DNA from 2 places in the Dendrosporobacter sp. 1207_IL3150 genome. Region 2 is predicted to be linked to the other one. Evidence: riboswitches for the same ligand, from Rfam matches in the RefSeq annotation. Region 2 holds a riboswitch; the other holds the start of a gene.
What was found. Region 2 has a riboswitch for cobalamin ahead of V6C17_RS07215 (nicotinate-nucleotide--dimethylbenzimidazole phosphoribosyltransferase). Riboswitches for the same ligand answer to the same signal wherever they lie in the genome.
Positions count from the first base shown of each region.

Region 1: another riboswitch for cobalamin. It lies ahead of cobT (nicotinate-nucleotide--dimethylbenzimidazole phosphoribosyltransferase); the one in region 2 lies ahead of V6C17_RS07215 (nicotinate-nucleotide--dimethylbenzimidazole phosphoribosyltransferase).

Region 1 is NZ_JBAIYU010000026.1:32,816-37,032, forward strand. Features, by position in the region: gene cobT (nicotinate-nucleotide--dimethylbenzimidazole phosphoribosyltransferase) at 1-846, opposite strand, end outside; gene cobT (nicotinate-nucleotide--dimethylbenzimidazole phosphoribosyltransferase) at 876-1,934, opposite strand; cobalamin riboswitch at 2,103-2,283, opposite strand; gene V6C17_RS13065 (hypothetical protein) at 2,959-3,510, shown strand; gene V6C17_RS13070 (hypothetical protein) at 4,080-4,217, shown strand, end outside.
Region 2 is NZ_JBAIYU010000010.1:778,716-782,932, forward strand. Features, by position in the region: gene V6C17_RS07205 (response regulator) at 1-38, opposite strand, end outside; gene V6C17_RS07210 (sensor histidine kinase) at 65-1,285, opposite strand; gene V6C17_RS07215 (nicotinate-nucleotide--dimethylbenzimidazole phosphoribosyltransferase) at 1,446-2,477, opposite strand; cobalamin riboswitch at 2,743-2,938, opposite strand; gene cobS (adenosylcobinamide-GDP ribazoletransferase) at 3,064-3,816, opposite strand; gene V6C17_RS07225 (hypothetical protein) at 4,085-4,217, opposite strand, start outside.

The DNA.
Region 1 (4,217 bases), on a different contig from region 2:
ATCTTTTACTTGCGGCGCAATTTTAACCGCTATTAATGCTGCTGCGCTTGTTATTAAACCATCTAAAACAACTGCCGCACCGCTGGATGCCGCACCTAATATTACTCCAACCAAGCCAGCAATTTCAAATCCTCCAACTTTAGACAATACATCGATAGGATCATTCTTATCTGGTGAATTAACCTCAATTGCTCTTTTTAATACACTTACTTTTCTATCTAGTATTTCATCACTAATGCCGGTACCACGTCCAGTTAATTCTTCTAATGTCTTTTTACTATAACAAGCAACAATCGCCGTACTAGGGGTTGTATTAGCTATACCCATTTCACCTAGACCGATTACACGAGAGCCTTTAAAAGCCTCACCCTGGGCTATTTTTATACCTGTTTCAATTGCTTGCTGAGTCTGCTCGCGAGTCATCGCCGGCTCTTTTGCAATGTTCTTTGTGCCACAAGCTATTTTTTCTTGATGTATATTTGTAAGCTGTGATAAATCTGCCGCTACACCAATATCCACAAGAACAAGACGAGCACCAATATGTTCGGCGAAAACATTAATAGCAGCTCCGCCTTGGCAAAAATTCTGAACCATCTGGGCTGTTACTTCCTTAGGATAGGCACTAACTCCTTCATCGGCCACACCATGATCGCCGGCCATTAAAATTACGCTTTTTTCAAGCTTTTTTGGCCTTGGATTACCAGTAATGCCAGCCATTTGTCGAGCTATATGTTCAAACGAATGTAAACTTCCGAGCGGCTTAGTTAAATTATCAAGTCTTAATTGACACCTATCCATAGCAGCATTGTCTAATGGTTTAATTAAAGAAATTATATCTTCAAACATGCTCATGTCCCCCTCGTTTTGGCAGTGTACTATACCTGCTTCGAAACCCCTGCATTTTCAAAAGTTGCCATATTGTTTAGCATCTTAATTGAAACACTTAGCATGTCAACTACCATCGAAGCACCAATGGCTTCTCCTAAGCGAACTCCCATGTCTAAACATGCCTTCAAATTGAGTTTGTCCAATGCAATAACATGCGCTGGCTCACCCGAAAGATGTGAAGCAAATATGTAGTTTTTACTTAATGGGTGAATAGCATTAGCGATTAATGCGGCGGCAGTAGTATTTAGGCCATCTATAACTACAGCACATCTATTTGCCGCACAACCAAGAACTACCCCTGCCAATGCACCAATCTCAAAACCGCCGACCTTTGCTAACACGTCAATTCCGTCTGCTCTATCAGGCTCGTTCACTCTTAAGGCTTCACGGACAATATCGATCTTAATTTTCATCCTGCTGTCAGATATACCAGTTCCCCTGCCAGTAACTATTTCGGGAGCAAGTCCAGTAAACGCTGCAACAATAGCAGCACTTGATGTTGTGTTTCCTATTCCCATTTCGCCAAGACTGAAACATGTATATCCTTTCTGAACTCGGTCATTAACAATTTCGATGCCAGTTTCTATTGCCTGTATAGCCTGTTCACGTGTCATTGCTGGTCCTTGCGTAAAATCTTGGGTGCCATACGCAATCTTTCTGTGCCATAATTCTGGTACATGAGATAAATCTCCAGCAACCCCCATATCAACTACAACCATATCAGCACCACAGAAGTTAGCAAAAGCATTAGCACTTGCCCCCTTAGAAACAAGATAGTTGGCAGTCATGTGAATTGTTGTTTCTACTGGATAAGCACTAATACCATGCCTTGCTACGCCATGGTCCGCCGAAGTCACTACCATACAGCAGCGTGGAACTTGTGGCACGATCTCTCCCGACACCCCAGCATACTGCCTTACCATTTGTTCAAGTCTCCCTAAACTACCGATAGGTTTTGTAAGATTATCCAATCGATTTTGCACTTCTCTCATAACATCAGTATTTAACGGAGAAATTCTGGCTAATGTTTCTTTCAATAAACTCATAGTATCCCCCATTTTAGACTTATATCATTTAAAAATAAAGACGGCTTACTCAGTCTCAAAGGACGGCGCAAGCCAGTGTAAAAAATAAAACGACGACCTTTTTGAAAATAATACCAAAAAAGCCGACGAAAATACTCTTTGTGTATTACACCAACCTTTCCTCGAAGGTTTGTAATAACGGTGAAGGCAGGTCTCCTGGCTCCCAGTTCATCGACTATTACGCCTTCCTCTAATGAGTGGCATTGTAATGTCTTCCTGGTACAGTGGCGGGACCGCGCTATCAGCAAATTGCTTAGACTTCCCTATTATCCTCCAGCTGACTGGAGGCACCTTGACCGTATATTTTTTATTAAATTGTTGTCATTATAACAAATTTTTACCACTATCGTCAATTATAGACTTATCAATTATATATAAACTCATCTCTATCGAATCTATTAAAATTTAACAGTTATTAATTTATATGAGTACGGAGAAAATAATTATTGCGGAGAAGAGATGAAAAGGCTTGATTTATACGCAAAGCGCCAATAAGGGAATACGAAGCTATTAATATGCTCGGACTCCATTCGGATGCACTTGCGTATAGCTAAAGGCCAGTCATACTCTTAATCCTTTCAATACGACGGTCCTAGGGCCGTCGTTATTTTTTCATAAAATCATTATCATCAGTTTACCATCTAAGGATAAAAACTCAGTTCTGGAAAAAGTGCGGCAAATGATGTCTCATATACTAATTCAGGAAAAAAAACAAATTGAACTCGAGAATTGTGTCTATAAAGATGACTTGACTTACATACATACTTAAACCGACACCAATCGCAACGATTCTGTTTATAGTAAAGCTTGCCCCTCATACAAAAACCTCCCGTTAGTTTTACTATAAAGTATGCATTAACATAATAGGTTGTTCCTTTGTACTCGGTAAACTTATCAGGTATTAACTAATTATTTCTAGGTATTTTACTGCTGTAAAAAAAATAGTTATAGGAGTGATTAGTAAAAAACCTTGGAGGCGATGCCAATGATTATTTTTAGGAAAAAACATTTACTATTAATAGCACTCTTAGCTTTAGCTATCCCAATAGTTTTGATATCGGGTCGTGTTACAAATAAGATAATGATAAATAAAATAAATGTTTTACCGGCTCCTAAACTAGAATCACATGATTTAAAGAATGAAGATTTAAAGACATATACTAAAAGATTAATGTCATTAGAACGCGATATTGAACGACTTTATACTGAAGTAAGAATAGAAAAGCAATCTACAGAAGAGGTATATGATAAGTATCAGCAAATCAGAGTAAAATTACGGAAATTGCATGTGCATAATAGTGATACAGATAAATTTAGACTATGGCAAGAGCTTGCATATGCTAACTCAAACATCATAATGCTTGTTCAATCCTTAGACGCAACTAACCCAAACTCTAAAGAAAGTGAACAACTTGAAAAAAGAATATCATTTACACTAGAAGCATTTAAGTCCTCGGCTGACGATATTATTAACGATAGAATTGAAAAACAGCAGCTAAATACAGATATTCAGGCTATTTTCGAAATTGAAGATTAAGTTTTATTACCTCGATTTTAAAAACAGTACTTATTTATTTTATACATCTAAATAAAATACCACTGCAAGACTTTATCTTGCAGTGGTATTTTAAATTCAGTCGATAAGTAGATTAGCAATCTGTGACGTCGTCTCCGCAACAGAAGAAAAATAACAGGATAATAATGATTACGATAACGATACCACTATTACCGCGTCCTCCACATCCACCAAAACCGCCGAATCCCATTATAACTCCTCCTTGTAATTTGATTTTCTTGGGTGCACGGTATCCTATGATCAATGTAATAAATTTGCTACATACCAATACAAAAAAATTAATTTATATCGCTTTTTATCCATAATTTTAACATTACGTATTAGGCATAATGAGCTAGTTACGGCTAAAAAATACTACAACCAATGAATTATTATCGGATAAGTAAGCCTGAATTCCTTAACTACTGCATTATAGCTTTCGTAACTCCAGTATTACTGTCGCATTATACTCATAAACTGCTGATATGTTGGCTCGGAATGATAAACTTTCCGCATTGTCACAAAAATAATGTAGGATCGAAGGAGTTGCTATGTCTGCTTTTTTAATTAAATATATCATCGCCGTATTTACTCTTTGGGTAATATCATCCAACCATGATGAGCTCTACTATCCAAAAATATACCATTTTTTTATTACAAGCTTAATTATCGCCGTGACTGGAATATTA
Region 2 (4,217 bases):
TCGAGTTGTTCATCATCTGCTATTAACAATGTAATCATATATTAACTTCTCCTTTGGCATTATACTAAGACTGGCAAAGCGGAAGCCTAATATAGATACTGGTTCCTTTACCCATTTCACTTTCCATCCTTAGACCATATTCGCTGCCAAAATGATGCTGAATTCGCTTGTGTACGTTAATAATTCCTAGGCCTGTTGTCTGCCCCTTTGTATGTTTCCTTTTTTCCGAACGGAAAATTGAATTTATTCGCTCTTGTGACAGCCCTATTCCAGTATCGCTGACAACCAGCATTAAGTAACCTTCATCGTTGCTTGCACTTATGTGGATTTCTCCCCCATCCTTTTTGGGCTCAAGTCCATGGATTATTGCATTTTCAACTATCGGCTGCAATGTCAGTGCCGGTATGTGTACATCCAAAACTTGAGAGTCTACATTAACTTTGGCATTTATTCTATCACCAAAGCGTGCCCTTTGGATTGTCAGATAGTCACTTATCGATTTAACTTCTTCCTCAAGGGTTCGCAGCTCTTCAATATCACGAAGATTATTACGAAGTAAATCGGACAGCGCATAAACGATCTCTTGTGTTCGGCTCGCACCTTCCAATAAAGCAAGTCTGGCAATTGTATTTAAGGTATTAAAGAGAAAGTGCGGATTAACCTGGGACTGCAAAGCCTTTAATTCTGTTGCCCTGAGCAGGTTTTCTAACTCGGCTTTAGCCCTAATTTCATCCATAAGCTGCTTCTGGACAATGTTAGCAACCCCAATTTCGACAATGTAGTTAGACATTATATAAATTAAATCTGCAGCAGCTTTAAGCCTGGCCCCCTGGATTATATCGACTTTATCAAATAGTTCACTAAGCTTATCATTATCCCGCTTAAGAGAAGCTGTCAGCTTATACATCTCACCTTTGGTATCATAGTCTTCCTGAGGTGAAACAACTTGACCGGCTAATAAGGCCCCAACATATTGATTCTGAACAATAATTGGTGCTGCTAAATCAGTTAAACCAGCATGGCAATGATATACATAGGGCCGCCGGCTTTGTAAAGCCTTTCTGCCCCCTCGGTCATCACAAGCCATACAGCGAGCAAGACCTTCAAAATCGGACCTAATATATTGACAAAATTCCGTAAAATTACTAGGTTTAGTAACAGGCATCCCTTCAACATCAACTATAACAGCAGCTAACCCTGTTGCTTCTGAGAACTTATCTTGTATCTCCTGCAATACCTGAGTATTTACAATTTCACCAAGAGTAAAGCGATTATAACCTTGCACAAAGGTTCCCCCTATGAATTAAAGTTCACCGAATTGTAGGAATTTTCTCATAGGGTATTATTTGGATTAAATATAAAATTTTTCCTGCAAATGACAAGATATTGTTATTTCAGAGCAATTAACTTTTACGAAACTCTCGAAACACTACCATCAATGCTAGCTATATGGCTACCTGCGGCTCACCTGCAACATTCAGGTCGAAATCTGACAACCTAGCCATGTTAAGAAGCGTATATGCAGTGGTTTTAAGAATAGATACCATTAATACAGCCCCTGTACCTTCGCCTAACGCCATATTACCGCGAATAATTACATCATCGGCTAGGATATTTCCTAGCAGCAGTGCATACGCCATACCAGGCTCTTTAGACATATGCGACGGTATAGCGTACTTTTCAATATCACTGTTAAGCTTCGCAGCACAAGCATAAGCCACTGCAGTTATAAAGCCGTCGATGACGAACGGAGTTTTACGCTGCGCACATTCAAGCATACCTGCACAAATCGCTACAATGTCAAAACCGCCTACACACCTTAAAATATCCTCGACTCCTTGCATCGCAGCTTTGTGACGTTCAACACCTTTACTTACAACTAAACGTTTTCGCTTGAGCAAATCATTGTTTGCCGGGCTAGCCCCATAACCAACTAAAAATTCTGGAAACATCCCTGTCAAAGCATGAAGTACCGCAGACGAGGTTGTGGTATTCCCGATTCCCATTTCACCGAACGACAGTAAATTGCAGCCCTGCTTGCTAACCAATTCTTCTACTATATCTTGCCCAGCCTTCCACGCTAAGTAAAATTCCTCGTTACTCATAGCTTCTTGCTTCATAAAGTTCTTACTTCCTAAAGCAACTTTCTTATCGATACCTACAGCAACGCTGTTATTAATGCCAACGTCAACAACAGTATATGGAATACCATTACTGCGACAGAAGCAGCTTATCGTCGCTCGCCCATCAACCATATTCTGTGCTTGCAAGTAGGTTATCACCGGCGGGTAAGCAACTACCCCCTCATCAACAACCCCATTATCAGCCGCAAAAATCACGTGATGCGGGCGTACTTCTGAATGCTTAGTTTCCCAAGCCAAAAGTATCTTCCGAAAATACTTTTCTAAGAGTCCAAGACTGTTCGGCGGTTTAGCCGCACCATCAATTAAGTCGTTCACTGCTGCTTCGTAATCCATAAAAATATCCCCCTCTATTTTAGTTTTTAATATTCTTATGTGTTAACCACAGAGTACGCAGAGGTCGCAGAGTGGACGCAAGTGTAGGTTATAAAATTCATGCGCGATAATATCTCGACCAATTCCTCCGATAACCCTCTGCGTACTCCGCGTACTCTGCGGTTCAAAAAATCATCCCCACAAAAATAAATACCTAGCCCAAAAAGGCTAGGTATTTAAAATTTAAAAACCCTATCCTTCTGGCATTACCCCTTGCGCGGAGGTAAAATGTCAGCCAAAACAGGCAGGTCTCCTGGCTTACGGATCTTGAGTCTCCTGCGCCTTCCCGGCAGCCCGGTGGCATATGCAGAAGACTTCCCCGATTACAGTGGCGCGACCGCGTCGTTTAAGGGCTATAGCCCTTCCGTACTTCCCTATTCTCCTCTTGGTTTAAAAGAGGCACCTGTTTGGTGGCAGTATATTAAGTTGTTTATTTTTCTATTTCTACCATATTATGTGATTTCCTATCAGTAAATGCGGGTTAGCAAGATGTTGAAGCGTAAAGTAAAAAAAATGCTATTTCTAGATCGACATACTAACTTTTTAATTAAAATACGAAGGCCATCAACACAGCAACCTCGGTAACTTCTATAATGGCGCCATATACATCTCCAGTCATGCCGCCTAATTTATTGGAGATATAGCGGGCAACTAAAGCAGCCCAGCTAATTGCTACTATCCCAGCAATTAGTGCAGTATTGCCTAGCGGAATTAATAGTGCTAACGTAAATATGCCAGCTATATAAATAGTAGTTTTATCTGAGTATTGGAAAAAAGTCTTCCCAAGACCATTGGCCCGAGCATATGGGAATTTAGTTATTGCCACAACACTAGCCATCCGACCTATAACCGGCATTACAAATAAGGCGGCAGGCAGCTTTCCTATTGGGATGTCTAAAATAAGCGAATACTTAAGTAATATCAGCAGGCTAAACCCAATCGCTCCAAAAGCTCCAATGCGGCTATCTTTCATTATCTCCAACATTCGTTCTCGCGAACGACCCGAAAAAACCCCGTCTATAGTATCCATAAAGCCATCGCAATGCAGGCCGCCTGTGATTACAATTTCGATTATAATCAAACTTGCCGCTAGTAAGTGCATTGGAAATACTTCAAACTTATATTGCTGTACTCCATAAGCCAAACCAGCCAAAAGAATGCCTATTATGCCGCCTACCAAAGGAAAGAACTTAACACTTCGTCCAAATGCCTCAGGCGACCAATCGGCGTGTTTACTAACATAAATTCGCGTCAAAAACTGAAAGCCGGTAATAAAATCGCCGCATAGCTTTTTAACCAACCATTACACCGCCTCGATCATTTTACTTATACTTTCACTAAATTAATTAGCTATCCTTCAGCGTAATAATCGATCGGCAATATAGTCCTGCAATTAGCTAAGAAAGTACATAGATTGAATGTGACGTAAGTGTTCTTGAATAAAGTGCACCTTATTATAAGCGCAAGTCAGCGCCAGCAGCGTTAATAAGGTACCGTCTCCCCTTCTCAGCTTCCTTAAGAAGATTAAAAACCCTTGCGAAATCTCTTCCGCAAAGGTTTTTAATCTTCTATTCCAAAAATTTTATGGTAGCATTAGGCAAAAACTTTTTGGCTGCTGCAAAAGTATCTGTAAAAAACTCTTCGTTTTCAATTGCCTGCTCAATATCTGACCGCTCAATTATAGCGTATGGCTTAAATTCA